2 regions of the Paenibacillus sp. W2I17 genome follow, and region 1 is predicted to be linked to the other one. Evidence: predicted binding sites of a transcription regulator. Region 1 holds the regulator's gene; the other holds the start of a gene.
What was found. The regulator Rex, encoded in region 1, represses fermentation and respiration genes when NADH is low (regulators of the CRP and FNR family bind a similar motif). The targets are predictions, from matches to a motif close to TTGTGAAATATTTCACAA.
Positions count from the first base shown of each region.

Region 2: adhE (bifunctional acetaldehyde-CoA/alcohol dehydrogenase) is a predicted target of Rex. The motif match lies at 3,584-3,601, and genes of this name have one in related genera.

Region 1 covers NZ_JAUSXM010000001.1:202,951-219,851, forward strand. Annotated here, with positions in the region: gene dapB (4-hydroxy-tetrahydrodipicolinate reductase) at 1-427, shown strand, start outside; gene mgsA (methylglyoxal synthase) at 439-879, shown strand; gene bshB1 (bacillithiol biosynthesis deacetylase BshB1) at 876-1,574, shown strand; gene bshA (N-acetyl-alpha-D-glucosaminyl L-malate synthase BshA) at 1,674-2,834, shown strand; gene QF041_RS01055 (CCA tRNA nucleotidyltransferase) at 2,897-4,195, shown strand; gene QF041_RS01060 (biotin--[acetyl-CoA-carboxylase] ligase) at 4,182-5,159, shown strand; gene panB (3-methyl-2-oxobutanoate hydroxymethyltransferase) at 5,504-6,382, shown strand; gene panC (pantoate--beta-alanine ligase) at 6,379-7,275, shown strand; gene panD (aspartate 1-decarboxylase) at 7,268-7,651, shown strand; gene QF041_RS01080 (tetratricopeptide repeat protein) at 7,745-8,392, shown strand; gene dinG (ATP-dependent DNA helicase DinG) at 8,534-11,395, shown strand; gene QF041_RS01090 (redox-sensing transcriptional repressor Rex) at 11,614-12,267, shown strand; gene QF041_RS01095 (amidohydrolase) at 12,254-13,561, shown strand; gene QF041_RS01100 (cell wall elongation regulator TseB-like domain-containing protein) at 13,601-14,131, shown strand; gene QF041_RS01105 (hypothetical protein) at 14,433-14,960, shown strand; gene QF041_RS01110 (AAA family ATPase) at 14,953-16,455, shown strand; gene QF041_RS01115 (3-hydroxyacyl-CoA dehydrogenase family protein) at 16,589-16,901, shown strand, end outside.
Region 2 covers NZ_JAUSXM010000001.1:6,987,863-7,004,763, forward strand. Annotated here, with positions in the region: gene QF041_RS31135 (winged helix-turn-helix transcriptional regulator) at 318-614, shown strand; gene QF041_RS31140 (hypothetical protein) at 806-1,537, shown strand; gene QF041_RS31145 (hypothetical protein) at 1,735-2,448, shown strand; gene QF041_RS31150 (Crp/Fnr family transcriptional regulator) at 2,535-3,251, opposite strand; gene adhE (bifunctional acetaldehyde-CoA/alcohol dehydrogenase) at 3,682-6,294, shown strand; gene pflB (formate C-acetyltransferase) at 7,241-9,499, shown strand; gene pflA (pyruvate formate-lyase-activating protein) at 9,589-10,341, shown strand; gene QF041_RS31170 (ABC transporter substrate-binding protein) at 10,563-11,930, shown strand; gene QF041_RS31175 (carbohydrate ABC transporter permease) at 11,982-12,866, shown strand; gene QF041_RS31180 (carbohydrate ABC transporter permease) at 12,866-13,696, shown strand; gene QF041_RS31185 (cache domain-containing sensor histidine kinase) at 13,729-15,564, shown strand; gene QF041_RS31190 (response regulator transcription factor) at 15,561-16,901, shown strand, end outside.

The sequences.
Region 1 (16,901 bases):
CCCTAACTTCTCGATCGGTGCCATTTTGATGATGCGATTCGCAGCACAGGCTGCCAAACATATGCCAAATGTGGAGATTATCGAATATCACGGGGATCAGAAGCTGGATGCTCCTTCCGGAACAGCGATCAAAACAGCGGAACTGATTGCTGCTAATCGTGAAGAACTTCGTCAAGGTAATCCGAATGAGGAAGAAACGATTGAAGGATCACGCGGCGGTTATTACAACGGCTTCCGAATTCACAGTGTACGATTGCCTGGCGTATTCGCGCAGCAGGAAGTTGTTTTCGGAGACTATGGACAGTCACTCAAGATTCGGCATGACTCCTATGAGCGAGCAGGTTATATGCCTGGTGTTAAGATCGGTGTTCAAAAGGTTATGGAATATACAGGAATGATCTACGGATTTGACCACTTTATCGACTAAAGGAGATTGTCATGTTGAAAATAGCATTTATCGCCCATGATCGTAAAAAAGAAGAGATGGTTAACTTCGTGACGGCATATGAGCCTGTTTTTACGGACCATCAATTATATTCTACAGGAACAACAGGCCTTCGTATTATGGAAGGAACGTCTCTGAAGATTCACCGATTCGAATCAGGCCCATTGGGCGGAGATCAGCAGATTGGAGCTTTGGTTGCGCAAAATGAGATGGATCTGATTATTTTCCTGCGCGATCCATTGATGGCACAACCTCACGAGCCGGATATTAATGCGTTGCTGCGTCTTTGTGATGTTCAGGGTATTCCACTTGCCACAAATATTGCAACTGCTGAGATTCTGGTTAAAGCTCTGGATCGTGGCGATTTTGCCTGGAGAGAGCTGGTACATAAGTACAAGCCGGAGGCTGGATTGAATTCGGGTGATTCCGAATGAGTCTGGATATTCTCATCTTTGGAGCACATGCAGACGATGCGGAGATTGGTATGGGTGGAACGATTGCCAAACATACCGCTGCTGGCTTGAAAGTAGGCGTGTGTGATCTGACTCGTGCTGAGATGTCTTCCAACGGAACAGTAGAGCGCAGAACCGAGGAAGCGGAGCAAGCCTCCCGCGTCCTCGGTCTTTCGTGTCGAACGAATCTGGGGCTTCCTGATCGTGGTTTATATCTTACGCCTGAACATGTACAGGCGGTGACGGCTGAGATACGACGTCATGCCCCTCGGATGGTATTTGCTCCTTATTGGGAAGATCGTCATCCGGATCATGTCAATTGCAGTAAGCTTGTGCAGGAGGCTGTATTTAACGCCAAGCTTCGCAACTACATGCCGGACATGCCTGCCGTGCAGGTGAAGGAACTTTATTTTTACTTTATTAATGACATCGGGCCTACGGATTTGATTGTCGATATTACGGAACACTATGAGCAAAAAGAAGCATCATTGCTCTCTTATCGTTCCCAATTCGAACTGGGAGACGGAGCGGTCTCGACGCCATTGAATCAAGGGTATATTGAACGTGTAAGAGCCCGTGATTCCTTGCTCGGACAACGCAGTCTCATTCCGTTTGCAGAAGGTTTTGCTACAATTACACCTTACGTCGTTCATCAATTTGGCTTGGGTGCCCAATAAACAATTTCACGTTTTACTTTTAATGAAACGAAGGGTTTCATTATTCTGTTGTATTATATCAACCTGCATGAAGCGGGAGATCAAAGGAGCGTCCACAGGATGGATAAAAAGCTAAAAATCGGCATCACCTGTTATCCGTCCCTCGGCGGGTCTGGTGTTGTCGCAACGGAACTGGGCAAATTACTTGCCGAACAGGGGCATCAGGTTCATTTTATTGCCAACAGTATCCCGTTCAGACTGGGTACGTTCCAGAAAAATATTTTTTATCACGAAGTTGAAGTAAATGATTATTATGTTTTCCGTTACCCTCCGTATGACCTGTCACTGGCAACAAAGATGGCTCAGGTGGCTAAGTCACAGCAGCTGGATCTGCTGCATGTTCATTACGCCGTTCCACACGCAGTATGTGCCTTTCTTGCGAAACAAATGGTAGGGGACGGCCTTAAAGTGGTTACCACGTTACATGGAACGGATATTACGGTTCTGGCTCAGGATGAATCTCTGAAGGATCTGATCCGTCTAGCCATTAATGAAAGTGACGCGGTTACTGCCGTATCACAAGATTTGATTCGGGAAACGGTCGAACTGCTGGATATTCAGCGCCCAATCGATCTAACCTATAATTTTATTGACAAACGAATATATTATCCGCGGGATGCTGCCAGTCTGCGAAGAGACTTCGCTGCGCCCGACGAAAAAATATTGATGCACATCTCCAATTTCCGACCGGTGAAGAGAACTCAGGATGTGGTAGAGGTCTTCCGTCAGGTACAGGAGCAGGTTCCTGCCAAACTGTTATTTGTTGGTGAAGGACCTGATTTGCCGAAGATGCAATGGAAGATTAATGATCTCGGCTTGAATGATAAAGTTCATTTCCTTGGTAAACAGGATGACATTGCTCAGGTCATTTCCATGGCTGACGTGTTGATGCTTCCATCGGAGAAGGAAAGTTTCGGACTTGTAGCGCTCGAAGCAATGGCTTGTGGCGTACCCACGATCGGTTCACAGGCCGGAGGAATTCCGGAACTGGTCTTACATGGTAAGACGGGTTATTTATCCGCGATCGGGGATACACAATCCATGGCCGAGAACACCATCCGTTTATTGACGGACGATCGTTTGGCTGCTGAGTTCAGGGAAGCATGTCTTCAGCGCGCGCATCACGACTTTTGCAATGATGCTATTCGGCATGAATATGAACAGATTTATTACCGGGTGTTGGGAAGGGAAGTTCCGAATCTGAAGCCGGTTTGCGGTTAATCATTTCTTTGACGAAATCATACTGTGCATACCACAACAGGCAAGAGAAGAGGTGATATGTGGTGGTTCAATGGACACAGGTAGATCGTGAAATGGCAAAGCAAAGTGAGAATGTACTCACAACATTAAACAAACATGGCTACAAGGCATATTGGGTAGGTGGTTGCGTTCGTGACGAATTGCTGGAACGAGTTGTAGACGATATGGATATCACGACATCTGCTTCTCCTCAGCAAGTCATGGAACGGTTTGACGATTGTATTCCTACAGGTTTGCAACACGGTACGGTTACCGTTCGTTCAGGCGGTTATTACTTTGAAGTGACCACGTTTCGAACAGAATCCGAATATCAGGATAACCGCAGACCTGCTGCGGTTCAATTTGTTCAGGATATCAAGGAAGACTTACAGCGGCGCGACTTCACGATGAACGCTCTTGCTATGGACGTCACTGGGACAATCGTTGACCCATTCGGTGGACAGGCAGATATTAAGGAAGAGCGAGTCAGATGTGTAGGTTCTGCGATGGAACGATTTGGTGAAGATGCACTGCGCATGCTCCGCTGTGTTCGGTTTGCTTCCGTATTTGATTTCAAAATTGCCCATAACACGTGGAAAGGTCTTGTAAGGCAGAAAGACCTGCTTCAACATATAGCAATGGAACGGGTACGCACCGAGATGGTGAAAATGATGTCGGGACCGCATCCTTTAAGAGGGTTGGAGCTGTTATACAGAAGTGATGCGCTTGCGCACATCAAAGCGCCGGTTAGCTCGGCGCGTTTTAACAAGACGTTGTTATCCAATCTGGAACAGTTGTCAGGTGAGCATGTGTTGCTCCGCTGGTCACTCATCCTGATTGCTGGCGGTTATAGCAAGGATGAAGCAGATGTATTATTACGTCAGTGGACATTCTCCAATGAACATCGTTCTCGAATAACAGGGGTCCTTCAGGTGGAGCAGTTGATTCATACTTCCGTTCAGGAGCAGAAGGATATGGTCAGTCTTCGTTCCGATTGGATCGTTACTGTTCTGGCTTGTGGCGTTCAGGCGGCGGATGATTGGCTTCGAATACAGTCTACACTGCCAGCAGGATGGCGGAATCAGTCCGAACAGGCAGAAACGCAGGTTGTTTTGGTTCAAGAGCTTGCCGACGAATGGAGTCAATCGATCCCTGTGCATGACTTGAAAGAGTTGGATATCACAGGGGAACAAGTGTTACAAATGGTGCAGCGCAAAGGCGGGCCTTGGCTGGGTCAACTGATGAAACATTTGTTACGAGAAACAGCGATTGGAACGATAGCGAATCAGCATGAAGCACTAAGTGCAGAAGTGAAGCGGGTGGTTCAAGATGACCAAACATGAAGATCTGTTACATATGTTATTAAATGCAGAAGGACGATTCGTATCGGGTGAAGAGATCAGCCGTAATCTGTCCATCAGTCGAACCGCTGTGTGGAAACATGTGAACAAGTTGCGAGACATGGGTTATGAGTTTGAAGCGGTATCCCGCAAAGGATACCGTCTGGTAACGAAGCCGGATAGCATTGACGCTACTGCCCTCCAATTGGCACTGGATACAACCGTATTTGGCCGTAAGGCTGTTTTGTTGACCTCGACCCTGTCTACGCAAGGGGATGTTCTCAAGCTAGCTGAGCAAGGGCAGGCAGAAGGTGCTGTGGTCATTGCGGAAGAACAAACAGGAGGAAGAGGACGTTTTGGTCGACAGTGGTTCTCTCCTCCGGGTAAAGGAATCTGGATGAGTGTCCTCTTACGCCCTGATCTACCACTTCAGCACACGCCGCAGTTAACTTTATTAACAGGAGTGGCTGTATGTCGTGCCGTTCGAGCTTGTTCAGGAGCTGATGCAGGCATCAAATGGCCAAATGATCTGTTGATTGATGGACGCAAGGTATGTGGCATATTGCTAGAATCTACAGTGGAAGATCATGAAGTCAGATACTGTATTGCTGGTATAGGCGTTGACGTGAATTTTGATCCCGAGGATTATCCGGAAGATCTTACAACTATAGCTACTTCACTCAAGATGGAGACGGGGCAATCCGTTGATCGCACAAAACTAACGGCTGCCATTTTGACGGAGCTTGAACAGTTGTATTTTTTGTATCAAAAAGAAGGATTTGGCGTGATCTCAGCTCTATGGGAGGCCCTGTCCGTATCGATGAATCGAGAGATTACAGTGACGAATCCTCATGGCGTCATTGAAGGGAAGGCAATTGGTCTTGACCCTTCTGGAGCACTTATCGTGGAGAAGCACGATGGAGAACATACACTAATCATCTCTGGTGAGATTTCCTGGAAATCATAAACAATTTGTCGAATTTTCACTGGTAAAATGAACATAAGACGTGAAGTTTGAGCAGAACTTTGGTATACTGTGTTCGTGAGGCGATATCGGCTAATGCAGACCGAATTGCACTCCCGTAACAGTAACCTTTGTTCTGCTTTGATGTGTTTTATACAAGCAGACCGCAGTGCAAGAATGAAATACGTTTAAGTGAGTTGTTGGATTCTGCTCTGAGCCGAAGAGGACCGAGACAGAAGGGACGATCGCAAGTGACTCTTTTTTGACTTTTCGGGACTTTTTAGTGGAAAACTAAAAGGTTTTTTTGTTGCGTTTATTTGAAAAGAAGAAAGGAGCCATGAGAGAAAATGGCGAACAAACAAGCGTTGAATATTGTGAAAATGAAAAAATATAAGCAGGATGGCGTGCCACTTACCATGATCACGGCTTACGATTATCCAACAGCACTCCTAGCAGAGGAAGCAGGTATCGATCTGATCCTGGTTGGCGATTCACTTGGCAATGTAGTACTGGGTTATAATTCGACGCTTCCGGTGACCATCGACGACATGGTGTACCACACACGTTCCGTAGTGCGCGGTGCTGAGAAGACGTTTATTGTGGCTGATATGCCTTTTATGACCTATCATGGCAGCGTGGATGAGACGCTTAAGGGTGTACGTCGACTGATGCAAGAGGGGCATGCCCATGCGGTTAAAATGGAAGGCGGAGTTGAGATAGCAGACACCGTCAGAGCAGTCGTGCAAGCAGGCGTGCCTGTTCTTGGACATATCGGACTGACACCTCAATCGGTTAATCAGATTGGTGGTTACCGCATTCAGGGCAAGGATGCAGCAGATGCGAAACGTCTGATGGACGAAGCCAAAGCCCTGGAAGCTGCAGGTGCGTTTGGCATTGTGCTTGAACTGGTTACGGAAGAAGTTGCACGGGCGATCTCGGAGGAACTGTCCATCCCTACCATCGGAATTGGAGCAGGACGAGGCTGTGATGGTCAGGTACTGGTATTCCACGATGTGGTTCAATACGCCTCTCCGTATACGCCCAAGCGATTTGTCAAAACCTATGGAGATGTGGGTACATTAATCAGAACGAGCATCGAAGCTTACGTGAAAGAAGTGAAAGATCGTTCGTTCCCGGCCGAAGAGCATGTATTCAATGCGGCGGATGGTGTTCTGGATCAACTGTACGGCGGACAAAGCAAGGAAAAGGTGGGGAGTAACTCATGAAAGTATTACGGACAATCGCAGAGTTAAGACAGGAACTAAGCTTGAAGCGTCAAGCGATTCGGTCCAGTGCGTCCGTTGTAGGTCTGGTACCAACAATGGGTTATCTTCATCAAGGTCATGCAAGCTTGATGCAGGCAGCCAGACAACAGAGCGATATCGTGGTATTAAGCATATTTGTTAATCCGATTCAATTTGGCCCTAATGAAGATTTTGACAGCTATCCGCGGGATGAAACCAGAGATGTGGAAACAGCACGCTCACAAGGAGTGGATATCGTATTTATTCCCTCTGTTGAAGAGATGTATCCACAGGCAACGCAAACGACGGTATCTGTCTCACAACTGACGGAGCGCCTATGTGGCGCTTCCCGTCCGGGGCATTTTGACGGGGTAACAACTGTAGTCTCCAAGCTCTTCAATATCGTACAGCCACAGCGTGCATTTTTTGGTATGAAAGACGCTCAGCAGGTTGCGGTCATTCAACAGATGGTGAATGATTTGAATATGCCCGTAGAAATTGTACCCTGTCCGATTGTTCGCGAAGAGGATGGCCTGGCCCTCAGTTCACGTAATGTCTATCTTAGCGCTGAACAGCGTACTCAGGCGTTGGTTCTGTCGAAGGCACTGCGCGCAGCTCAGGAAGCCGCAGATACAGGTGTAGCTATAAACGCCGCAGATATCCGTCGTATTCTGCGCGAGCAGATTGCAACCTCACCGCTTGCCGTTATCGACTACGCCGAGATTCAGGCTTTTCCAAGTCTGGAGCCGCTCACAGATCAGGAAGAAGTTCAAGGCCGTGACGATCTGCTCATTGCACTTGCGGTGAAATTCGGAAAAACAAGATTGATTGACAATATAAGGTTGCAAAAATCGGAGGTACTGTCCCATGTTTAGAACACTGATGAAATCCAAAATTCACCGGGCTACGGTAACGGAAGCCAACTTGAACTATGTGGGTAGCATTACCATAGATGAAGACTTGATGGAAACATCCGACTTGATGGAAAACGAAAAAGTGCAAATTGTGAACAACAACAATGGTGCACGTCTGGAAACTTATGTGATTCCAGGACCACGCGGAAGCGGGGTCATATGTCTTAACGGCGCAGCTGCACGTCTGGTGCAGCCTGGAGATAACGTCATTATCATTTCTTACGCCATGATGTCGCAAGAAGAGGCAAATACTCACAAACCAACCGTTGTATTTGTAGATGGACAGAATAAACCTGTACAAACGATGAAACAGGAAGTCCACGCAACAATTATGTAATCGACTGGTAAGGAGAATGAAATCGGCCCTTGAAGCAAAAAATGAGTACAGGTCACTGCACTAATCCATTTTTTCAAGGGTGGGGATGCATCGATGTTCCAGCATGTTTTCGCAGAAATGAACGACATGTTAGATGAAATTATCAAGAGCTATCCTTCCGCTGAAGGCCTGAACAAACAAGAATTGCTGCAAAAGTGGAACTTGCTTAAGCGGATGAGTGACGGAATGCTGGATGAATGGCTGATGTTTGAAGAAAAGATGAGCCAGGTAAGGGAGCGGGAAATGGATAAGCCTGCTTCCCTTGAACCGGAACAGGAAGCTGTTACCGCTCTGCCTGAACTCCATCTGGAATGTTTCAGTCGAGGTCAGGGTTATTTCAAATTACAGATGTATCCGCAGGCGATCATGCAGTTCTCCCGGGTTGTGACCGACCATCCGGAGAGTGCATTGACTCGTTTTTACCTGGCGCTCGCGTATCTGAATCTGGAACAAATGGCTGAAGCCGGGACACATTTGCAGCAGATCATGTACCTTAAGGGTTCACCTCGCTTAAAAGGGCTTGTATGTAACGCCCTGGGCTGTATTCAAGCCAAGCTTGCGAATCCCGAAGCTGCATGTTCACTCTTTGCACAGGCCCTTCAGTATGACCCGACATTGACCGAACCACTGTACAACATGGAAGCTTGCAGGTTGAACAGGGGAAAATTGCAATATGCTAATCAGCTGACGACCCTTCATTAAGCGGGAATTCGGCGACAAAAAACGGTGTTCCCTCCTTTGGCATAGCGGCGGGGACACCGCTTTTTTGTCAGTTAATTTTCAAATCCCCTTTTTTTTGCTATGCTGTAACATAGACTGGAATGGAAGGGACCGTACATTGCAATGAAATTTGCCGTATTGGATTTCGAAACAACCGGCACGCAGTCCGACGGTGAGATTATACAGGCCGGACTTGCCATCATAGATCATGACTACAGCATAACTCAAATATATAGTTCTTATGTGAACCCCGGTGTACCGATTCCCCCGTTTATTTCGGGGTTGACGGGTATTACCGATGAAGATGTAGCGGACGCTCCTTCACTCGAAGAGATGATGATGGAGATGGTTCCGCTGCTTAATGATGTGGTGCTTGTTGGACACAACGTCGCTTTTGATTTTCACTTTTTGCAGAATGCTCTTGACCGTTGCGGTTATTTGCCGTTCACTGGCCGCATTCTGGACACGATTGATTTTCTGAAGATTACATTCCCATCACTGGGTTCTTATCAACTCGGTTATGTGTCTTCCGAATTTGGATTTCAACATGATCGCCCTCACCAGGCAGACAGTGATGCACTGGCGACAGCCTATGTGCTGCTAAAGTGTCTGGATGAGTTAAAGGAATTACCGCTCATAACGATTCAGCGCCTCAGTGACCTGTTTGCACCAGAAGACAGTGACTTGGGTTGGTTCTTGGACGGAATGCGCAGTGAGAAGGAAGCAGAGCCGATTCAGGATCTGGACGGACATACCTATTATCGTCAGCTTGCTCTTAATGTAAGTGATTGGACCGATATTGGTGCACCACGCGATGAGCGGGAGGCTAACCCCCTTGATGGTGTAAGCTTCGAACAGTTTATGGACCAGGTTCGGGAGAACCTGAAGGATACACTAGATCATTACGAAGAGCGTGAAGCGCAGACTCAGATGTTCAGCAGTGTAAGGCAAGCCCTGGATGAAGAGAAACATCTCTTGATCGAAGCAGGAACAGGCACTGGTAAATCTCTGGGTTATCTGTTGCCTGCTATTTACGAAAGTGTGAAGCAGGAACAGAAAGTTATGGTTAGCACGCATACAATCAATCTGCAGGAGCAATTGAGAGAGCGGGACATTCCGATGCTTACCCAAGTGGTTCCATTCCCGTTTAAAGCTGCTGTCTTCAAAGGACGTGGACATTACCTGTGCCTGCGCAAATTTGAACACAAAATCAATAAACGTGAATTCGCCACACCTAAAGAGGATTATTTCACAGCAGCTCAGATGATTGTCTGGCTTACGCAGACCGAAACCGGAGATGATGAGGAACTTAACCTTAGCGGACGCGGAGGGGACTTCTGGGAGACGGTACAGAGCGAATCTGAGTCTTGTCTGGGAAGATCATGTCCATGGTTCCGCAAATGTTTCTACCATCGTGCCAAACATGAGGCAGGGTTGTCTGATATCGTAATCACCAATCACTCCAAATTATTTACGGATGTGAAAGCCGCGCATCAGCTGCTGCCAGCCTATGAGAGTCTTGTGATCGACGAGGCACATCATCTGGAGGATGTCGCTGGTAAACATCTTGGAATGCATATGAAATATTTCACCTTGGTTCATACACTGACCCGCCTATTTAAAGACAGTCGTAATGGTCAGCTGCCTATGCTTCGTTCGCAGTTATCCGGGCATGAAAATTCGGTGCAATGGGGCTCCATGGTGGATCAGATGTTCCCGCTCGCTCTTGAAGTTAAGGAGCTGTGGGATCGTATGAGCGATGCCTTGTTCGGTCTGTTGCCTGAACGAAGTGATGCTTCACCGGGAGAGACGGGGCAATTTTCACTGCGTCTGAAAGCATCTCAGAAACCTGCAAAATGGCAGGAGTTGCAGGATCTGGAGAACCAGATCTATGTGACTCTGGGCGATTTGGTTCGAAAAGGGGACAAATTGCTGCTTGAGGTGAAAGAGGATCAGGATGATTATCAATCGGATAGTTTGATCACGGACATTACAGGATTGCTGAAAGATCTGACCACATTGAAGGAGAATCTACGTTTCTTCATGCGTATGGATGATGCTAAAACGGTATACTGGATGGAAGCCAGCGGCCAGTTCCGCAGCAAATCTCTCCAGCTGTATGCCGTACCTGTAGATGTCAGTGCACAACTTAAGGATTTATTTTTTGATAAAAAGAAAAGTGTTGTGCTTACATCAGCTACGCTTTCAGTGGATAAGTCATTCCAGTTCATGATTGAGCAGCTTGGCTTACAGGAAGCCTCTGAGAATAATCGGCTGTTAACGTCGATGTTGCCATCACCTTTCAACTATCGCGATCAGGCACTTCTGGTGATTCCGCGTGATTTCCCAAGTGTGAAGGGAAGTGTGGGTGATGCGCACTTTGTTAATATGCTGGTGCAATCACTCGCAGAGACGGCAATTGCTACGCGTGGACGCATGATGGTTCTGTTTACTTCATACAAGATGCTGCGACAGGTCTATGATCCGCTGAAGGAGGCGCTATCTGGTAACGACATCTCGTTGCTTGGGCAAGGCGTTGACAGTGGAAGTCGTTCCAAATTGACTCGCAGGTTCCAAGATGCCAAAGCAACGGTACTTTTGGGCACAAGCAGCTTCTGGGAGGGTGTAGATATCCCGGGAGAGGCCCTAACCTGTCTCGCTATTGTTCGACTGCCTTTCCAGCCACCGAATCATCCGTTGGTGGAAGCCAAGAGTGAGCTGCTTCAGCAACAGAAGAAAAATCCGTTCATGAAACTGTCCGTGCCGCAAGCGGTCATTCGTTTCAAACAGGGATTTGGCCGGTTGGTGCGTACAGCGAAGGACAGAGGAATTGTCATTGTTTATGATACACGGGTGATTGAAGCGTACTATGGTAAATTCTTTTTATATTCATTACCTGGTCCCAAAATGGAACACATGCTCACGGAGCAGATGGTTCCACGAATTACCGATTGGTTGGAAAAACCTGCTAATGAACAAAAATAATGGTTGTTTTGTTCGTTATATCATTGCATGAAACTATTGTTTGGCGTTAAACTTTATTAGATATTCCCGTATCCGATTAAAGCAGTTGCACGCAAGAACTTATAACCTAAATTACAAGGAGCATTCTGTATAAAATGTCACGTTTATCTTTGAGTTTATACAGAATGCTCATCTTTTCATCTATTATTTTATCGTGGCCTTGGTAAGGGGGAGCAAGAATGAAATCGGATAAAATTTCGGAAGCGGTGGTACGACGTCTGCCTGTATACTTGCGTTATTTGAACGAGTTGCATCAGCGTGAGGTGGCTACTGTTTCTTCTCAAGAGCTTGGACAGAGGCTGGATCTGAATCCGGCCCAAATTCGTAAAGACCTGGCTTACTTCGGTGATTTTGGTCGTAAAGGGATCGGGTATGATGTATCCTATTTGATCGAGAAAATTCGTCACATTCTAAAAATCGATCAGCAAATTAATGTAGCTCTGGTAGGAGCGGGTAATCTCGGTCAAGCCTTGTCCAACTACAACGCATATCTGAAAGACAACATGAAGATTGTTGCTGTATTTGATGCATATGGACCGAAGATTGGTAGTCAAATCAACAGTTTGACGGTAAAACCAATGGATGAATTGACGGAAGCGGTTAAAACGGAAAACATCCGCATCGGTATTATTACGGTTCCGGATACGGAAGCCCAAAATGTAGCGGATCAGCTTATTGAATCCGGAATCGAAGCGATCCTTAATTTTGCACCAACCATTCTAAAAACACCGCCGCATATCCGCATTCACCATGCTGACTTTACAACGGATCTGCTTAGTTTGGCCTATTACTTGGAGACTGGAAAGGACGACGAGGAAGATGACAACAAATAGATGGGTAATTCACAACGGCAAATTTGCCGTTAATGAAGGCGGCACAACATGGAACGTGGTTCAAGGATACATGGTTGTTGAGGATGACAAGATTGTGCATATTGGTGAGACATTGCCGGATGGAGACAAAAATAGTACCAAAGTAGATGGAAAAGGACTGTTCTTCCTGCCGGGTCTGATCAATACGCATGGTCATGCAGCAATGTCGTTGCTCAGAGGGCACGGAGACGATCTTGCGTTGCAAGTATGGTTGCAGGAAAAAATGTGGCCGATGGAAGCGAAAATGACTTCAGAAGATGTATATTGGGGAACCTCGCTATCGGTGCTTGAAATGTTGAAAGGCGGAACTACAGCGTTCTTGGACATGTACGATCACATGGATCAAGTTGCCAAAGTTGTGGAGCAATCCGGCGTTAGAGCAGCACTGGCACGTGGTGTAATCGGACTGTGCTCGGAAGAAGAGCAACTGCGGAAGCTGGAGGAGTCGGCAGCGTTTGCACGTGAGTGGAATGGACAGGCAGATGGTCGCATTACAACCGTAATCTCGCCACATGCACCATATACATGCCCTCCTGACTACATAGAGAAGCTTGTGCAGGTCGCGAACGATCTGAACCTTCCTCTCCATACACATATGTCTGAAACGCTTCGTGAAGTGGAGCAGAACGTGGCTGATTATGGACTGCGTCCTGTGGCACATTTGGAGAAACTGGGCTTTTTCTCCCGTCCATCTCTGGTTGCACATGCGGTGCATCTTAATGACGAAGAAATTGAAATTTTGGCCCGTCATGATGTGGCTGTATCCCATAACCCGGGAAGTAACCTGAAACTCGCTTCCGGTGTTGCGCGGGTACCTGCGTTGCTGAAAGCAGGAGTTACCGTGTCACTCGGAACAGACGGACCGGCAAGCAACAACAACCTGGATATGTTCGAGGAAATGAGACTGGCTGCATTGATCCACAAAGGTGTATCTGGTGACCCGACGGCAGTACCAGCAGGCGAAGCGTTACTACTCGGAACGTCATATGGTGCCAAATCTATCTTCTTGAACAATACCGGAGCGCTTCAGGTCGGCATGAAGGCTGATTTTATCGCCCTTGACATTGAACAGGCACATTTCTATCCACATACAGACCTGATCTCACATACGATCTACTCGGCTTCTGCCAAAGATGTTGAGCACGTATGGGTGGATGGAAAACAAGTGGTGAAACATGGCGAATGTCTGACGCTGGATGAAGAACGCATTTTGCGTGAGTCTCAATTGGCATTTGATGGTCTGCTTGCTCGTTAATTGCAGGACAGAGCATCATAGGGAAAGGAAGTTCGGCTTTTGAAGAAAAAAAAGAAGTGGATATGGATTTCGCTGCTTGCACTAGTTCTGATTCTGTTTGGACTTCAGCGTTATTACGTCTATGTCACACAGGACCAACGTAAGGAAGAAGCGCTCGCCATACAAGCAGCACAGAAGCAACTGGGCATTACATCCTATGATGAATTGCGCAAGTACATCTGGGGAGACAAAGAAGGCTCTGACAACATCTACTGGACCCTGATCGGCAAAAATAAGGATAACCAGGATGTTATGGTCTGGGTTAAATTCGATGCAAACAATCAACCGGCTACGGGGGCAAACGCTGTACACAGTGAGCTGCTGCAGAATGGCATGTCCGAAGCGCAGATCCGCAATCGCTTCAGTTCTGAAGTTCCTGCCGGCGAGATTAAACGAATCATGCCCGGAGTTGTGAATGGAATATATGTGTGGCAAGTGTATTATAAAGACGGTACGCATAACCACTATCGCTTTTATCGTTTTAGCAACGGAGAACAGGTGGACCTGGTCTATACACTCCCGAACAGCTAGAACAAATAGAGCGACATAACTAGAGAATTAAAGAAATGAAAGAACCGGCAGACGGATATCCGACTGAACCGGTTCTTTGTGTTGTCTGTAAACATTCTTGATTTAAATAGTTAAAATTAATAATTTATTCATATTTTCACCTTCGAAAATGTATATACGATGTGATATACTCAGATATGTACTCAAAGTTACATTCAAAAACAAACAAACCTGTCGAAATTCTCGCAGGAGTCAATGTGCACATATTCGTATATACCAATAAGCCAGTAGGTTAGGCCAAAATCTGGGAGGGGTAATTCACTTGAAGCTAAAAGTATTGCCTATTGCTTTAACTGCCGTCATTTCAGCCGTTGTGTTGTTTGGAGGTTGGTTTGTATATCGTCAGGTGGCCGTGCAGAATCCGATTGAAAAGATGGTTACCCAGTACGATGGAGTCAATGACGTTCAATTAACTATTAACCGCGATGACGTACAATTGAAACTGGATCTGCAACCTGATGTTGATTTGGGCAGACTGGTACAATATATTCACAAAGAAGGACAGACATTAATTGGAACACGTTCACTAAAGTTGGATGTTGTGGATCATTCCAGTGAAGCACTGGAAAGTTGGTGGGGGGATGCGATGTTTACCGTAGCTCAGGCGATGGAGAACAAGCAATACACCGAGATTACACCAACGTTGTCAAAGATGGCGACGAATGGAATTAAGGTAAATACAGCGATGGATGACAACAATGTATATGTCAGTCTCAGAGACGGAGATGCCAGCAAGTTTATTATTCTGCCGCGTGTGCCCGGTCAGATAGGAGTGTGGCCTAATGCCTAAATGGACAAAAGAAGTTGCCATCGGATTTTTTCCCGTATTGATTATTTTCCTTGCTTTTACTGGTGTTAATATTGTTCCGATTCTGATTGCAGCGGTACTTGTCGGAGCTTTGCTGTTCATGATGCAAATGCGTGGCGGGATTACAGTAGGCGCTGCACAGGAACGTAAACGGAAGAAAAAAGGACCTTCCAAGCTTACTTTTGAAGAAATTGGCGGACAGGACAGTGCCAAGCAGGAATTGCGTGAAGCGCTTGACTTTCTCATCAAACATGAAGAAATTCGGAAGTTTGGGATTCGTCCGTTAAAAGGGATCTTGCTGACGGGCCCTCCAGGGACAGGGAAAACGTTGATGGCCAAGGCTGCTGCCCATTACACCGATTCTGTTTTTGTAGCAGCATCGGGTAGTGAGTTCGTGGAAATGTATGTTGGTGTGGGTGCCAGCAGAATTCGGGATTTGTTCAAGGACGCGAGGACCCGTGCCACCAAGGAAAATAAGGAAAACGCTATTATCTTTATCGATGAAATCGATGTCATCGGGGGTAAACGTGAAGGTGGTCAACAGCGTGAATATGATCAGACCCTGAATCAGCTCCTGACGGAAATGGATGGGATCTATTCTTCCGATACGCCAAGAATTCTGGTTATCGCTGCAACGAACCGTAAAGAGATGCTGGATAGCGCCCTGACGCGACCGGGACGTTTTGACCGCCACATTCAAGTGGACTTGCCTGACAAAAAGGGTAGAAAGCATATTCTGGAACTGCATGCGGTGAATAAACCTCTGATGAAGGAAGTTAATCTGGAGAAAACAGCTGAAGAATCGTATGGTTTCTCCGGTGCACAGCTCGAAAGTGTGATGAACGAAGCAGCTATATACGCTATGCGGGACGGGATGTTAAACATTGAACAGCGGCATTTGTCCATGGCTATTGATAAGGTCATGATGGGTGAGAAGACAGACCGTGAGTCCAGTGTGGAAGAGAAGAAAAGGGTCGCCATTCATGAATTGGGACATGCCATTATGGCAGAACTCGTTCGCCCAGGCAGTGTTAGTCAGGTGGCACTTAGTCCGCGTGGTCAGGCGCTGGGATATGTACGTCATAACCCGCAACAAGAACAGTTCCTCTATACAAAGCGCTTCCTGGAAGAGCAGATCATGATTGCACTTGGAGGAGCAGCTGCGGAGGAAATGTACTACGGTGGTCGTTCCACAGGTTCACGCAATGACTTTGATCAGGCAACCAATGTTGTACAGACCATGATGGCTTCGGGGTTGACTTCACTTGGGATTGTGAACATGGATATGGTAACAACCGAGGAACTGATGCGAGAGAATAAATTAATTCTGCAAGAACTGATGGAACAGACAAAGCAGTTGCTTGAAGAACAACGGACAATTTTCGACAATTCACTCGACATCCTGATTCGTGAGGAAGTTTTGTCCGGCGAGCAATTTCGTTGTCAATTTCGTGACAGTGCCCTTCTACCAGCATAATTTATTTATGCTGGTTATTTTTTTTTACATTTCACTCGTGCTAAGATATTATTATATGTTGGGTCGAAATTTGTAATTTTCGGCGAACAGGGTACAATAGAGAAATAGAGAACCGAAAGGATGGAGCAGAACCATGTTTTTCAAAAAAATAGGAGTTGTCGGCGGCGGTACGATGGGGCAAGGTATTTCCCAGATGCTCGCAGCCAAAGGACTTGATGTGCTTCTCGTGGAGCATACAACACAAAAGCTGGACCATGCATATGACATGATCGAAACCAATCTGGATAAACAACTGGAGAAATGGGCGATTACAAAAGCGGAGAAGAAATTGATTCTTTCCCGTATTACCAAGGTAGCTCATTTAGCTGAACTTGGAACTTGCGACATGGTCATTGAGACAATTTCAGAGGATCTGGATGCGAAAAAAGCAGTATTCAGCCAACTGG
Region 2 (16,901 bases), 6.8 Mb from region 1:
CGTGAAATGGAAATTATACGTTTTATTCAAAAAGAACCCTTCTCCGAGTCAATGATGACTGTGGCAGTTGGGTTCTTTTTGGGTAAGATAGTACTATGGGGAAGTTATACGATATTTCCCATGGTTACGACGCAACGTGTAATGTATACTGGGATGTATGATCCATTTTGGATGTTATGCTTCTAAAATTTAAACTTTTTAGTTGCAGGCGTTTTCTTTGAAGCTTAAATATGTTAATATGAAATATACTAACAAAATGTAAGTTGATTTGAGTGATCTCTAAAGAGGTGATTAATGTGGAAGGTCAAGACTTGCGGATGTGTCCGCGTTTTGAGACGGCGTTTTCTTTTTTGGGCAAGCGCTGGAATGGTTTAATTATTCAAACGTTGATGAGTGGTTCGAAGCGATTCAAGGATATCTCCAATCTGATTCCATCCATGAGTGATAAGATGTTATCCGAACGGATGAAAGATCTGGAGAGTGAAGGTATTCTGGTTCGTCACGTCTATCCCGAGACGCCAGTTCGTATTGAATATGAACTGACGGATAAAGGTAGAGCGCTCCAGCCTGTCATGAATCAAATTCAAGACTGGGCTGAGCAGTGGGTTGACTAACGTATAAGCATCACCCACTTTTGTTGCATGAATGACATAGACTCCTGATTTCCGTGGAAATCAGGGGTTTTTGTCTTAAGTATTAGGTGGATCGGCGTTTTTCTCCTGGGCTATGCACATGTTGTCATGAGTTGTAGTATAATCTATAGAAAATGGCCACAGACGGCCGGAGCGAAGGAGGCCCACTTGTCATGAGAGAAGAAAGCTTATCCCTTGAAGTACGCTACGGCAAAGAAGATATTGCAGAACTTGAGAGCGCATCCATTCAGGTCCATCTAATTTATAAAAAAGCTGCGGAGTTGTTTAAGCGCACAGCATATTCCCGTTCAGTTAAGGATGATCTTGCCGAAGTGAATACGCATTCTGTGAACAGCGATGGTCCGAGATTAGCTCCGGCGGTGCTGCAAAAATGGATTCAAACGTCCAGGGGCTGGAAGTGTATCGGATGTGAGCTGGGACAACCTGATTCAACGACTTCTCAGATGGAAGAAACCATCCATGGGAAGCGGTTGGTTCTGGATGTGGGAGAAGGTCGGCTGGTTCAGGCAGAAATGCTGATTCAGGCGGTTGTTTGGTCACAATATGAGAAGATTCGAATGTTTGCACCATGGCTTGGTGATGAACCCTTTTACAGCGTGCAGGAACTGGATGTCATTGCCCGTTATATTGTGCCTACCTATTTCTCGGAACGACCTTTGCATGAGCAAGGCAAGGTATTCAAGGTACATCAACAATATGGGCAGATTCCGTTGTATCAGGAGTATGTAGACGCACCTTCATGCTGCGTGCAGGTGGACGGTGGATTGCTTGAAGGGCGATTGCTGACAGGTGTTTACGTATCTGAGGAGCAGTTCTTCGGGCTTAATCCATATCTGAAAGATGGCGATGGAGGACGGACATACATGCAGGCTTGTGTCCAGTGATAACGTAACCAATTAGAACATAAAAATGAATTAGATTGGGGAGCCTGTGTGCAGGCTCTCTTTCTTGTACAAGCCCTATTTGGAGGGGACAGCATTTAAAAGTAACGGCTTTGACACTTTTTTTTGCCGAAGGTTGTGCCATAATAGAGGTTATGGACAACAGGGTGAATGATTTTACGCAGGGTGGTGTTACCTACATGATGAAGAAAATCCCCGGTTACATAGGTGTATGTTTGCTCCTACTGGCGATCTTGGCTGGTTGTAGTGAGACACAGCCTTCTGAGCAGCCAATTGTCAAAGAAACAGAAACAGCGAATACAATCACAGTGGCTGTAGATGGCAGTACGTTTTTGCCTGATGCGACAAAGTCCATTAAGCGAGATTTTAGTGAGGGTTTGACACTCAAAAAAGCATTACTCAATAGCGGACTGGTTGATTTTACGGCAGATGGCAAACGGATTCAATCCGTCGGTGAAGTTTCTCTGGATTCTTCGCTTAGCTGGGCTGTCAAATTGAATGGCAAGGATATTGAACAGGAAGATTGGGACATGGAACTTCATGCCAAAGATGAAGTGATCATTTACGTGAAAGCCGCTGACAGTGGGGGGGATGGCGTTGCATATCAGACAACGTTACTCAAGGTTAGCGGTGGAAACATTATGCCAACCCTTAATCGTCAATATGCCGGCGTCTACGTTCAAGAGTGCACAGTTCGTGATGTGTTGAAGTCCAGCGGCATTGTAAGAATGTCGGAGAATAACAAATTTGTCGTTTCGGTCGAGAATGTCACGCCTCGTATGAATGAGCGGTGGGTCATTATGGTGAATGACAAAGAATTAATGGAAAATGGTCTGGACATGAAATTGAATCCACGTGATGCGGTTAAGCTTGAATTAACCAATGCATCCTAAGTATACCAAGAAGCCCAATCTCTTTTTAGAGAACTGGGCTTTTTTCATTAAATATATAAACAAGATCCGATCAGCATAGTCAAATATTAAATACGACAGATCTCGTTCGGGCAAAGCTCACAGTGACAGATTCCTTGCAGCATCTTCAGATCTTTGATGACAATCATGCCATTGTCATATTCAATCCCATCTTTCTTACGCAGGTCGCTTAACATGCGGTTTACACTTTCACGAGTGGCTCCAATCATATTGGACAGGTCCGTGTGGGTAATTTTTTTGTGAATAATGACATGCTCTCCATGAGGCTCACCATACGAATTCGACAACCGAATGAGGGTGGAGCAAAGTGCACCCGGTTTGCCATATAACATGAGATCCCGGAATTTGGTCTGTGTCAACCGGTGGTGGATGCCCATCCATTTCATAAAATCGATCGCGAAGTCACAATGCTGGCAGATTAACATTTCCAGGTCTTTATGTTCCAGTACACCGATCTCACTGTCCTCCAATACTTCCGCTGAGAAGCTGTGTTTAGAGCCAAAGAAGGGATCAGCCTGCCCAATCATATCACCGGATTGATACATGTACATGATCAGTTCCTTGCCTTCATCCGTGGATTTGGTGATCTGGGCACGGCCCCGTTTCATATAATAAAGTTTGTCAGAGATGTCGCCTTCCCAGTACAGATGTGTACCTTCCGGATAGGTTCTATCTTTCATGGTAACCAGCAGATGGTTGAAATTTGCTTCCGAGAAACAGTTAGTATTACCGCGCTTTTCCAGTACAGTTGTTAGTTCTCTCATAAGTCTATCTCCCCTTTATGTCCATCGGACGACCTTCTGTAGTAAGCAGTAGCCTCCGAGGTTCGCCGCAAACCGTTGCCGTCCTGATCAGGGTCATCTCGGCCGGGAGGAAGGACGGTACAAATTGCGGTGGTTCAATTTTTAAGTTCAGTATATACCTAATCTTACCGTTTGAGGGGGAAGGAAAGGGGGCAAAAATGACGAAATTTCAAACATTGTGATAAAATTCACTTTTAATGGAGAGGATGAATTTTACAGCCCTATATTTTAAATAGGAAGTGAAAATGGTCGTATGAAGGACACTACAAAACTTAAATTAAATTTGTTATACTTTGTGAAAAAAATCACATAATTAAGTTTATTGTCATGTTACGATGTGAATGTAAACGAGAGAGACAAACTAATACGAACCTTTAGGAGGATGAGGGAGATGGCTGTAAAGAACGAAGTCGCCCCAGCAAAAGAACCGACAGCAGGTCAGTATATTCAAACGTTAATCGACAAAGCGAATAAAGCACACGCCGCATTCATGAAGATGGACCAAAAGCAGATTGACCGGATTGTGCAAGCGATGGCACTTGCGGGTCTGGATAAACACATGATGCTCGCCAAGATGGCCGTAGAAGAAACAGGCCGCGGAGTGTATGAGGATAAAATCACCAAAAATATATTTGCAACAGAATATGTGTACCACAGCATCAAGTATGACAAAACCGTAGGTGTGATTGAAGATAACGAGTATGAGAGCTTCCAGAAAATTGCGGAGCCGGTCGGTATTATTATGGGGATTACCCCGGTTACGAATCCAACATCAACAACGATGTTTAAAGCACTGATCTCCATTAAGACGCGTAACCCAATCATCTTTGGTTTCCACCCATCTGCACAGAATTGTAGCCGGGAAGCTGCCAAAATCCTGCTGGAAGCGGCTGTGAAACATGGTGCACCAGCGGATTGTATTCAGTGGATTGATGATCCTTCCATGGATCGTACAAACGAACTGATGAATCACAATGATGTGGCTCTCATTCTGGCAACAGGCGGATCAGGCATGGTACGTGCAGCGTACAGCTGTGGTAAACCTGCACTGGGCGTAGGACCGGGTAACGTACCTTGCTTTATCGAGAAAAGCGCAGATATCAATCAGGCAGTGACGGATTTGATCCTGTCCAAATCTTTCGATAACGGCATGATCTGTGCTTCTGAACAAGCGGTCATCATTGAAGAACCGATCTTTGATCAAGTGAAGAAAAAAATGATTGCAAATGGCTGTTACTTTGTTAACAAAGATGAAGCAGCAAAATTGACAGCAGGTGCGATTAATGCCGAGAAATGTGCGGTGAACCCGGCGATTGTTGGTCAATCTGCGGTGAGTATTGCGAAGTTGTGCGGTATTGAAGTTCCGGCAGGCACCAAAATTCTCGTGGCCGAGATTGAAGGGGTAGGTACCAAATTCCCATTGTCGGCTGAGAAATTAAGCCCGGTACTGGCTTGTTACAAAGTTAAAACGGCAGCAGAGGGAATTGAACGTGCAGCAGAAGTGGTTGCTTTTGGCGGCATGGGTCACTCCTCGGTTATCCACTCCACAAATGAAGAAGTGATTGGCAAATTCGCAGATCGTCTGCAAACCGGACGGATTATTGTGAACTCGCCATCCACACACGGTGCCATCGGTGATATCTACAACACAAACATGCCGTCATTGACACTGGGATGCGGATCATACGGACGTAACTCGACTTCTTCCAACGTAACCGCTGTGAACTTAATCAATGTGAAAAGGGTGGCTCGCCGTACCGTGAATATGCAATGGTTCAAAGTGCCGAACAAAGTCTACTTCGAAAAAGGCGCAACGCAGTATCTTGCCAAAATGCCTGACATCACACGTGTTGCGATTATTACGGATGCCATGATGGTTAAGCTTGGATATGTTGAAAAGGTAGAACACTATCTGCGTCAACGCCAAATGCCGGTAGCAATCGAAGTATTCTCCGATGTTGAGCCAGATCCATCCACAACAACGGTAGATCGTGGAACCGAAATGATGCGCCGCTTCCAACCAGACTGCATTATCGCACTTGGCGGTGGATCACCGATGGATGCTGCCAAAGCCATGTGGTTGTTCTATGAATATCCGGACACGGACTTCAACGATCTGAAACAGAAATTCATGGATATCCGCAAACGGATCTACAAATATCCACGTCTCGGCGTAAAAGCGAAATTTGTAGCGATCCCAACCACATCGGGTACAGGTTCTGAAGTGACATCGTTCGCGGTTATCACAGATAAAAATCAAGGTAACACCAAATATCCATTGGCCGACTATGAGCTGACTCCAGACGTAGCGATTGTCGATCCGGAGTTTGTATACTCCCTACCTAGAACAGCCGTTGCCGATACAGGTATGGACGTACTGACTCATGCGATTGAAGCTTATGTATCTGTTATGGCAAATGATTACACGGATGGACTTGCGATTAAAGCAATCCAACTGGTATTCCAATACCTGGAGCAATCTGCGCTGCAAGGCGACAAACTGGCACGTGAGAAAATGCATAATGCTTCCACGATTGCAGGTATGGCGTTTGCCAACGCATTCCTGGGCATTAACCACAGCTTGGCGCACAAATGGGGCGGTCAGTATCACACCGCACACGGACGCACCAATGCAATCCTGATGCCGCACGTTATTCGCTACAACGCGAAAAAACCGACCAAATTTGCATCGTTCCCGAAATATTCGCACTTTGTAGCGGATGAGCGGTATGCCGAAATCGCCCGCATACTGGGATTGCCTGCTCGTACGACAGAAGAAGGCGTTACCAGTCTCATCAATGCCATCCGTAACCTGAACAAAATCTTGGGCATTGAAGAATCGTTCCAGGAAATCGGATTTGATGCCAAAGACTTTGAAGCACATGTAGATTATCTGGCAGACCGTGCCTTCGAAGACCAATGTACAACCGCCAATCCGAAGTTGCCGCTGGTAACTGAACTGGCTGATGTATACCGCAACGCTTTCTACGGAAAGTTTGAATAATAAATCTAGAACGAAGCGTGCCTTACGGCAAGAAGATCAGGGTTCCCCGAGAGGGGAGCCCCGATTGCCGTCTTTCACACAATAACGAGAGGGCAGAAAAACAGAAGAGCGAAGCACCTGTTTTTCAGGATTTACTTTAAGATTTGGTTTGCTCCGAGCATAGAGGAGCAATGGTTCTTAAAGAGGTTACACGGAATCCGTGATGTGGCTGTTTGGGCCAGATGTTCACACAATAACGAAGAGGGCAGAAAAACAGAAGAGCGAAGCACCTGTTTTTCAGGATTCAATCTAAGATTTGATTTGCTCCGAGCATAGAGGAGCAAAGGGTTCTAGAGAGGTTACACGGAATCCGTGACGTGGCTGTTTGAGCCAGGTGGTCACACAATAACGAAGAGGGCAGAAAAACAGAAGAGCGAAGCACCTGTTTTTCAGGGTTTATTTTAAGATTTGGTTTGCTGCTCCGAGGATAGAGGAGCAACGGGTTCTAGAAAGGTTACACGGAATCCGTGATGTGACCGTTTGAGCCAGATGTTCACACAATAACGGAGAGGGCAGAAAAAACTGAAGAAGCGGAGCGTTCGCCTTTATCCCCGGATTTTACCCTTTGAAATATAAAATTGAAAAAATCCGGGGATAACAGCGATCGGAAGTTGTTCTGCCCGCGCAGTGGCTAAGTGTGAAACTAAATAGGGTTTAATGGGACACAGCGCAGGTGGAGTGAGTTAGTTCACTGGCTTTGTGACAAAAATCACAGATGATGAAAGCCCCAAGTCGTATACTGAAAATGTAAGAAAAACATTCATCCCGCGGTTCCGGTTCCCAAGTAGAGAGAACATGTTCCGGTTTATGTGAAACAATTCACATTAATCGCGGCTCTGGGCACACAATGCTACGAATGAAGCAAGATGTTATGTGTCCAGAAATCCAAATTAGTGGAGGGATTACGATGTCGGTGATTGAAAAAGATGTCAAACAACAAACAGGCTGGAGAAACTTTACCAAAGGAACATGGACCAAATCCGTAGATGTGAATGATTTTCTGGCACACAACTTGTCTCCGTATTACGGTGACGAAGCATTTCTCGCAGGTGCAACCCAGAATACCAAAGAATTGTGGGAGATCGTATCTGATCTGACCAAAAAAGAACGGGATAATGGCGGTGTCCTTGACGTTGATGTGAACACACCAGCGACTATTGTTTCTCACCAACCAGGTTATCTGGATCAATCCAAAGAGCAGATCGTCGGTGTTCAGACCGATGCTCCGTTCAAACGTTCCATTCAACCAACAGGCGGAATCCGGATGATGATTGATGCATGTGAAGCATACGGCTTCGAATTGCCTCAAGGCGTCATTGATATATTTACAAACATTCGCAAAACACATAACCAAGGTGTATTCGATGCTTATACCTCCGACATGCGTGCAGCGCGTAAAGCAGGGATTATTACCGGTCTGCCAGATGCTTATGGCCGTGGTCGGATCATTGGTGACTATCGTCGTGTAGCTTTGTACGGGGTAGACTTCCTGATTCGTAACAAAAAAGGTGAACTGAATGCACTCGAAGTTGATGTCATTGATGAAGATGTCATTCGTCTGCGGGAAGAATTGTCTGAGCAGATTCGTGCATTGCAGGAATTGAAACAATTGGGCGATATGCACGGGTTCGATATTTCCTTGCCAGCGACAACAGCAAAAGAAGCATTCCAATGGTTGTACTTCGGTTATCTCGCTGCGATCAAAGAACAGAACGGTGCTGCGATGTCTCTGGGACGTGTATCTTCTTTCCTGGATATCTACATTGAACGTGACCTACAAGAAGGCATTCTGTCTGAAGAACAGGCTCAGGAATTGGTTGACCATTTTGTAATGAAACTGCGGATTGTCAAATTCCTGCGCACACCGGATTACAACGAACTGTTCAGTGGAGATCCAACATGGGTGACTGAGTCCATCGGTGGTATGTCTGTGAATGGCGAAACACGCGTAACCAAAAACAGCTTCCGTTTCCTGCATACGTTGCACAACTTGGGTCCTGCACCAGAACCGAACCTGACTGTACTATGGTCCACGAAACTTCCGGAAGCTTTCAAAGATTATTGCAGTAAAGTATCCATTGAAACTAGCTCAATCCAGTATGAGAATGATGATCTGATGCGTCCAATCTACGGTGACGATTACGGTATTGCATGCTGTGTTTCGGCTATGAAGATCGGGAAACAAATGCAATTCTTCGGCGCTCGTGCCAACCTGGCAAAAGCCCTCCTGTATGCGATCAACGGTGGTCGTGACGAGAAATCCGGAGCACAAGTTGGACCTGAGTATCCTGCCATCACTAGCGAAGTACTGGATTACAATGAGGTTATGAAACGCTTCAAACCAATGATGGAGTGGCTGGCGAAACTGTATATGAACACCCTCAACGTCATTCACTACATGCACGATAAATACAGCTATGAGCGTATCGAAATGGCATTACATGACCGTGACATTGTACGTACGATGGCGTGCGGTATCGCTGGTCTGTCGGTTACAGCAGATTCACTGAGTGCGATCAAATATGCCAAAGTTAAACCAATTCGTAACGAACAAGGCATCGCTGTTGATTTTGAAATCGAAGGAGACTTCCCTTGTTACGGTAACAATGAAGACAGCGTAGACAGCATTGCTGTTGAACTGGTGGAGAACTTCATGGGTATGATTCGCAAACACAAAGCTTACCGTAATGCAGTTCCAACACAATCCGTTCTGACGATCACTTCCAACGTGGTATATGGTAAGAAAACAGGAACTACACCGGATGGTCGTAAAGCAGGTGAGCCATTTGCTCCAGGCGCGAACCCAATGCATGGTCGTGACAAAAAAGGTGCACTGGCATCCCTTGGCTCTGTAGCCAAATTGCCTTATGAACACAGTCTTGATGGTATTTCCAATACCTTCTCCATCGTGCCAAAAGCATTGGGTAAAGAGGAGACTACACGTAAATCCAATCTGACTGCGATGATGGACGGTTACTTCGGTCAAAACGCTCATCACCTGAACGTTAACGTATTTGATCGTCAACAATTGATTGATGCGATGGATCACCCGGAAAACTATCCGCAACTGACTGTACGGGTATCCGGATATGCCGTTAACTTCATTAAACTGACTCGTGAACAACAGCTGGATGTCATCAACCGTACGTTCCATGGCTCGATGTAAGTAATTTGCAAGTAGAAGACCGCTAGAGCAAGGCATTCCAAATCATATTAAACGCACAGCGGATGCGGATACAGAAAGGAAGAGGCAGCATGGTTAACGGACATATTCATTCACTCGAAACTTTCGGGACGGTTGACGGCCCAGGCATCCGCTTTGTGCTTTTTATGCAAGGATGTCTACTCAAATGTCAATATTGCCACAACCCTGATACATGGGCGCTGGATGGCGGAAAAGAAATGACGTTAGAGGAGGTACTGGCTGAAATTGAGCCGTATCTATCCTATTACCGCAGCTCTGGAGGCGGACTCACGATATCTGGCGGAGAACCAACGTTACAGGCTCATTTTGTAGCCGAAATCTTCAAGGAAGTGAAGCGGCGTTGGGGATTGCATACGACGCTGGACAGCAACGGGTTTAACGAACCGGAGCGGATTCACGATCTGTTGGATAACACAGACCTGGTTCTGCTAGACCTCAAGCATATTGATGATGAGAAACATATCAAGCTGACAGGCAAATCCAACGAGAGAACGTTGAAAACGGCCAAGTGGTTATCGGAGCAAGGTCGGAAAATGTGGATACGCCACGTGTATGTGCCTGGCATTCATAACGAGGAAGAGGATCTGCTTAACCTCGGACGGTTTATTGGAACATTAAATGGTGTCGAGAAGTTCGAAATTCTTCCATACCATCAGATGGGGATCTACAAATGGGAGGCGCTCGGCAAAGTATATCCACTGGATGGAGTTCCTTCACCAACTGAAGAAGAAGTGGAGCGGGCGTATCGCCTGATCGAACAAGGTCGCCAGGAAACGGCTGGCGTGGCTTGTTCAGGTAAGTAATCTGACCTTTATATAATAAAAACAATCAACCAAGCAGTCCTTGCGAACATGTTTCGCAGGGGCTGTTTTTTTGCTGTTATCCATTGGAAATGCAAGATTATGGGTCCAGTGAAGGATTTTATCCCTCCATTGATGAATTGTCATCCTTACGATGTAAGCTCCGGCTTTTTATAATCAGAGTGTAAAGCCAAATGCTCAATATCTTGAGGAGGGTCAACCAGATGAAAAAAAGAATGACATTACTGCTTTCATTATTGCTTATCACTTCATGGACTTTGGCGGGATGTGCAAGCTCAAGTAACGAGCCGCAGCAAGGCGCAGGCAATACACCTGTGGAGGAAACAAGTAAGGAACCGGTTGAAATGCTTCTCCGCCACACGCAGGTGGGAGCCGACAAACAGAAAAGACTGGCCATTCTGCAGGATGTTGTGGACAAAGTTGAGGGAGAGGTACCCAATCTGACCTTTACGCTGGATGGTGTCGAATCCGATGTGAATCGTAAGGAAAAGCTTCGCGGAGAGATGGCGGCAGGCAACCCGCCGGATATATTTGAACTGTTCGGTAGCCCGGATTCCAAAGTTTATGCCAAGGAAGGTATGCTGCTTGATCTGACCCCAATCCTGCAAGAGCTGGGCATTCAGGACCAGTTTACATCCCTTGAACCGTTTACGTATGAAGGCAAAGTATATGGACTGCCGATTGGCGGTTCGGGCGAAGGTTTTTTCTATAATAAAGAGTACTTCGAACAAAAAGGATGGAAAGCCCCAACCACCATGGCTGAACTGGACAATATACTGGCCGAGATCAAGGCTGATGGTAAAGTGCCGCTTGCTTCCGCATCTAAGGCGGGCTGGGTACCGCTTATGTTAACCAACCACCTGTGGTCCCGGTATGCCGGACCGGAGATTACCGCAAAGTTTGCAACAGGTGAAGCGAAGTGGACCGATCCGGGTGTTGTGCAAGGTTTTGCCAAACATAAGGAATGGGTGGATAAGGGTTATTTCAAAAAAGGTGAGCTGGGCTTTGAGTATGCCGAATATACCACGCAATTTACGAGCGGAGAAGCGGTGTTGATGTATGACGGAACGTGGAAATCCTCTGTATTCAAAGAAGGTCAGAGCGGTGAATCGCTCATTGGCAAGGTTGGATTCTTCAATATGCCTCCGGTAGAGAACGGAGCAGGAGATCAGACGTCTTTGATGCGTGATGTGAACAATGGATACGGATTCTCGGCAGCAGTGGCGGATGACCCGCAGAAGCTGGAAGCAGTGAAAGCTTTTATCAAAAATTTCTACAATGAAGATATGCAGATCCGCGGCCTTGTGGAAGACGGTGTGTTGCCTGCCATGAAGCTGGACGAGAAAGTGCTGACCGATAGCATTACCGATGATCTGATGAAAGAAATTGTGGCTGTGCTTAATGCGTCCAAGACGTCGTTCCCTGCATTTGATGCACTCGTTCAGGCCGATGTGACGACAGAGATCAGCAATCTGCAAATCCAGAAGTTGATTGGTGGGCAGACGACGCCAGAGAAAATGGCAGAAGAGTTGCAAAAGGTGCAAGAGGAAGCAAACGCTTCCGTGGAATAAACCAATTCAAGTCGAAACTGCGATCGTTGAAGTGACTGAAGGAGGCTGACCATGAATACTTCACTCCGCAGCCCGTTAATCTATACGTTGTTTGTAATGCCAGCCCTAATTCTGTTTGTAATGTTCTTTCTATACCCTATTGGTAGCTCCCTGTATTACAGTCTGACGAGTTGGAATGGGGTATCGGCTGAGCCACGTTTTGTGGGTTTATCCAATTATGTGAAGGCACTGACCGATGAACGTTTTTGGATTTCCACACGGAATAACGGCTTTTTCATCGGATTTTCGGTACTGATTCAGGTACCCCTAATCGTCCTGTTTTCGCTTCTGATTGCCAATGTGAAAAGGCTGAAAGGTCTGTATAAAACCGCTGTTTTTTTACCATCCATCATGTCGACAGCCGTTATCGGTATTTTATGGGGATTCATCTATGAGCCCAATATCGGACTATTAAACAAAATGCTTCATGTGCTGGGCATCGATCCAATCTACTGGTTATCGGATAACCGATTTGCCATGTTGTCCATCTTGGTGACTAATGCCTGGCAGTGGACGGGATTTTACATTGTCATGGTGCTGGCGGCCATACTGGCGATTCCCCGTGATCTGGATGAAGCGGCTGCAATTGATGGGGCAACGGCGGTACAACGTGCAATGCGAATTACGTTGCCGCTGATCCGGCCGATCATTTCAGTGGTGATCATGTTGTCCATCGCAGGTGCCATGAAAGCAGCCGACATCGTGATTGTCATGACCAAAGGTGGGCCCGCTGGGTCCACCGAGGTTCTGGCGACATATATGATCAAATATGCAATTACCAACTTCAAATATGGTTATGGCAATACCATTGCAGTGCTGATCTTTGCTCTGACGCTTGTGCTCACTGCGGTGTATCAACTGCTGGTGGCGAGGCGGGGCGAGAAGGTGGAATATTGATGGCGAAAAGCATAAAAAGCAGTATACCTCATGTGTTGTTAATGTTGTATTTAATCGCGATTTTGTTTCCCTTTTTATTTGTGATTTTCTCTTCCTTCAAGCAGGATAACAATGAAATCGCCCTGAATCCATTCGGTTTGCCTACAACATGGGAGTTTAACAATTACGTGGAGGCTTGGGTGAATGCCAAGATTGGCACGTATTTCTGGAACAGCCTGTACATTTCGATTTTATCATCGGCGTGTACGATTGCGCTCGGTGCCATGTTTGCTTTTGCCGTAACCCGGATGAGACACCGGAGATGGAGCCTGTTTCTGTACAGTCTGATTCTGGCGGGTATGCTTATTCCCAACAATGCACTTATGCTGCCGATTTATCTGCTTGTACGCAAAATGGGCATATTGGATACGCATCTTGCATTGATCGTGCCCTATGTGGCCAATGCGATCCCCTTTACCATTATTATACTGGCGGCTTTTATGCGTTCTCTGCCTGGAGAAATTGAGGAAGCGGCGGTCATGGACGGCTTGAGGGCCCCGGGTATCTTTGCTAAAATAGTGATACCTCTTACGGTTCCGGCTATTGTTACCGTTTTTATCGTTAATTTCCTCGGCAACTGGAACGAATTTTTACTCGCCAACTATTTCTTATCCACCGATAAATTGCGTACGCTGCCAGTGGGCATGGTCCAGTTTCGGGATCAATATCAGATGAACTATGCCCAGATGTCGGCAGGTATTGTATACAGCGTTGTACCTGTACTTGTGATCTACGCTATACTCCAGGAGAAAATTATAGAAGGAGTAACTGCAGGTGGTGTCAAAGGTTAATACCATGAACCAGTTAATAGGGAGAACGGGATATGAACTTGCGAATGAAGCTGGCCTTGGCATTTCTGCTGCTGATTATTGTACCGATGTGTGCGCTAGGCATTGGCATGTTTCTGGTCACATCACATACGATTGAGAAAAAATACAATCAACAGGCCGAATATGCGCTTCAGGCCATCAGTTACAATATCGAAAATGTATTTCAGCAGATTAACAATGTGACCGACAACGGGATAGCGACCTCGGTTTTCCAAATGGCGTTGAACGCCAAAGATCCGACCAAGCAGGATCTGGGGACCGGTAATCAGTTATCCCTGAATGCCAGCCAGCGCAATTTCCGTTCCCTTCTATATAATTATCCGTTCATCAGTTATGCCTTTTTATACGATTTGCGTTCGTCCGAGAACAACCAGATTGTCTCCATTTTCACCAAAGAAAACTTTCAAGCCCTTCCTTTTCAACAATTCAAAGTGCATCCCTTATTCAACGAAATTCAGCAACTTAATGGCGTGCCCAAATGGCTCGCACCTCTGGAATATCCCGAATTAACCGGGGTAGAGCCTGTCTTCACCCAGATCAGACTGGTCAAAGAACTCAGTTATTTTCAAAATATCGGCGTGCTTGTTGTTCAGATCAAAAAAGGAGAGATCGACCGGATCTTCCGTCACCTGCAAATCAGCGATTCAGCACAGGATACGTCGTTCCTGTTAATTAATGAAGAAGGGCTGATCGTTTATGATCCTGCAGGTATGTATAACGGTGAGAACATGCAAAACCTTGGTGCTGAATCCGGCAGTTACGGTCCCGGCTTTAGCAGTGTCAGAACGGTTTTTGACGGCAAGGAGAGCATCATTTCGCAATATCATCTGAAGAACTATAACTGGAGCCTCGTCAGTGTGACTTCATGGGAAGCTTTATCTGCGGAAACCAATGCCTTTGCCGGTTGGTCTGTCATCATTATTCTGTTATGCCTGCTCGCAGCGATGATCTTTAATCTTTTTTTCATGAATCGCATTACGGGTAACATTGCTGTACTTGTAAGGTTTATGCGTCGTGTGGATGATGGTGATTTTAATGCGAGGGTGGAAGGAAAAGGATTCGATGAAATGCAGCTGCTTGCGCAAGGGTTCAATGAACTATTGGATCGGATCGGGGGATTATTCCGTCGTGTTCGTGCAGAGCAAGAGCAGAAGGCCCAAGCGGAACTGCGTGTACTACAGGCCCAGATCAAACCTCATTTTCTGTTTAACACATTGGAATCCATTAATGGATTAGCGCTGCGAGGGGAGGGCCGCAAAGTAAGCGAGATGGTGACCAGACTTGGCAATATGCTTCGTATCAGCATTCAGGATCAGGAGGAGATTCCGCTGGGTGAGGAAATCAGGCATTTGCAGAGTTATCTGGAGATTCAACAGTACAGATTCAGTGATTTGTTCACCTATGAGATTGACATTCCACCCCATCTATACAGCTCAATTCTGCTTAAGCTTACCCTTCAGCCTCTGGTGGAAAATAGCATTCAACACGGGTTTGAGGGGATCACCTACCCAGGTGTACTGCGGATAAGCGCATATGCGGAACGGGGCCATCTGGTGTTATGTGTTGAGGATAATGGGATCGGTATTCCCCAGGAAATGCTCGCACGATTTGAGTATATGGCAGAAGATCCGCCGGAAGATATGCTCGCGGAAGGGGCGGAATCATTAACGTCCATAACGGAACGCAGGGGATTGGGATTACGAAGTGTGGCAGATCGAATTCGTATTCAATACGGGGCCGGATATGGCATATTTATATGTTCAGCACCGGGGTATGGCACAGTTATTCGATGCATCATTCCATTATATGAGCAGGAGGAAGCCGGATGAATCTGACTGCAATGCTGGTTGACGATGAGCTGCCGATTCTGGAGAATCTGAACTTCATTTTACCCTGGGAAGAGATGGGGATTGAAATCACAGGTACAGCGAGAAGTGGTGTAGAAGCGCTGGGGAAAGTAAGAGAAAGTCATCCAGACATTCTCTTGTGTGATATTCGGATGCCGTCTATGGACGGATTGGAACTTATTCGTTTGCTGCGAGAGCAGGGTGAAACGTGTGAGATTATTTTGCTGACCGGGTATCAGCAGTTTGAATATGCTCGAACCGCTATCAAGTATAATGTACATGAATACATATGTAAGCCAATTGATTATTTGAATCTGGAACATAAACTGCGTGAGCTTGCCGGGCAGATCCAGAAGAGACGTCTGGAAAACGAATCGCAACGTTATCGCAGCCAAGAGATGGAAAGCTGGATCAGACACAAACAGTTGATTGACCTGTTGCGAGGAGAAGCACCATTGAAGATTTCCTATCCTTCCTCTGTTCCTGAATTCATAACAACTACTGCACCGTATACGTTGCTGCTGGTGGATGCAGTCGGTTATTTTCGCCATTCTATCGGCTGGTCCGAGCTTCAGCATCAACGATGGCATGAGACCATAAGTTCCAGACTTAGGGAAGTGGCAGAGAGAATTACGGAGGATTGTCAGATTCTTTCGACCCGCAAAGGGGAGTGGTGCATCCTGCTGGAGGCATCGGGTGAGTGGAAACGTCGCTCAGAGGAACTGGCCCATCAACTGTGTCTCGAATTAAATGAAATATTATTCTTGGATTCAAGTGTGAAGGTTAGGGTTGTTCAGGATGCTGTACCCGTGAACCTGGAAAGTCAAATTCTGGAGCGATACCGGCATTGTCAAAAAATACTGATGTCCCATTCGGAAAGTGAAGACGGGGTGCTAAAGGCGAGTTGTCCCGAAAACACATTATCGTATGATCATACGGCCTCCAAAGGGGCTAACTCATGGATTACAAGAGAAGATCTGGAGCTTGTTACTCGGTGGATTCGGCAAGGGAACAAGCAGGGGTTACGTGATGTATTGGATCGCCTTAAACAGCGAATGGGGAATTCAGGACAATCCTTCAACAGGATAGATGAAACCAATCTTCGGTTTATGCTTGTACACATGCTTCGGGAACTGCGTGAAGTACAGGCCCTCGCTGAAGAGCACGAAGTGAATTACTGGAATGCACTGCAAGGGGCCGTATCCATGAGGGAACTCCTTGAACTTGCAGAGGTTGTTACCCATGCCTGTCAAGGCAAACAAACACAACCACGTCCTTCTGTATCGGAACTGATCCTGTCTGCATGTGAGTATATGGAT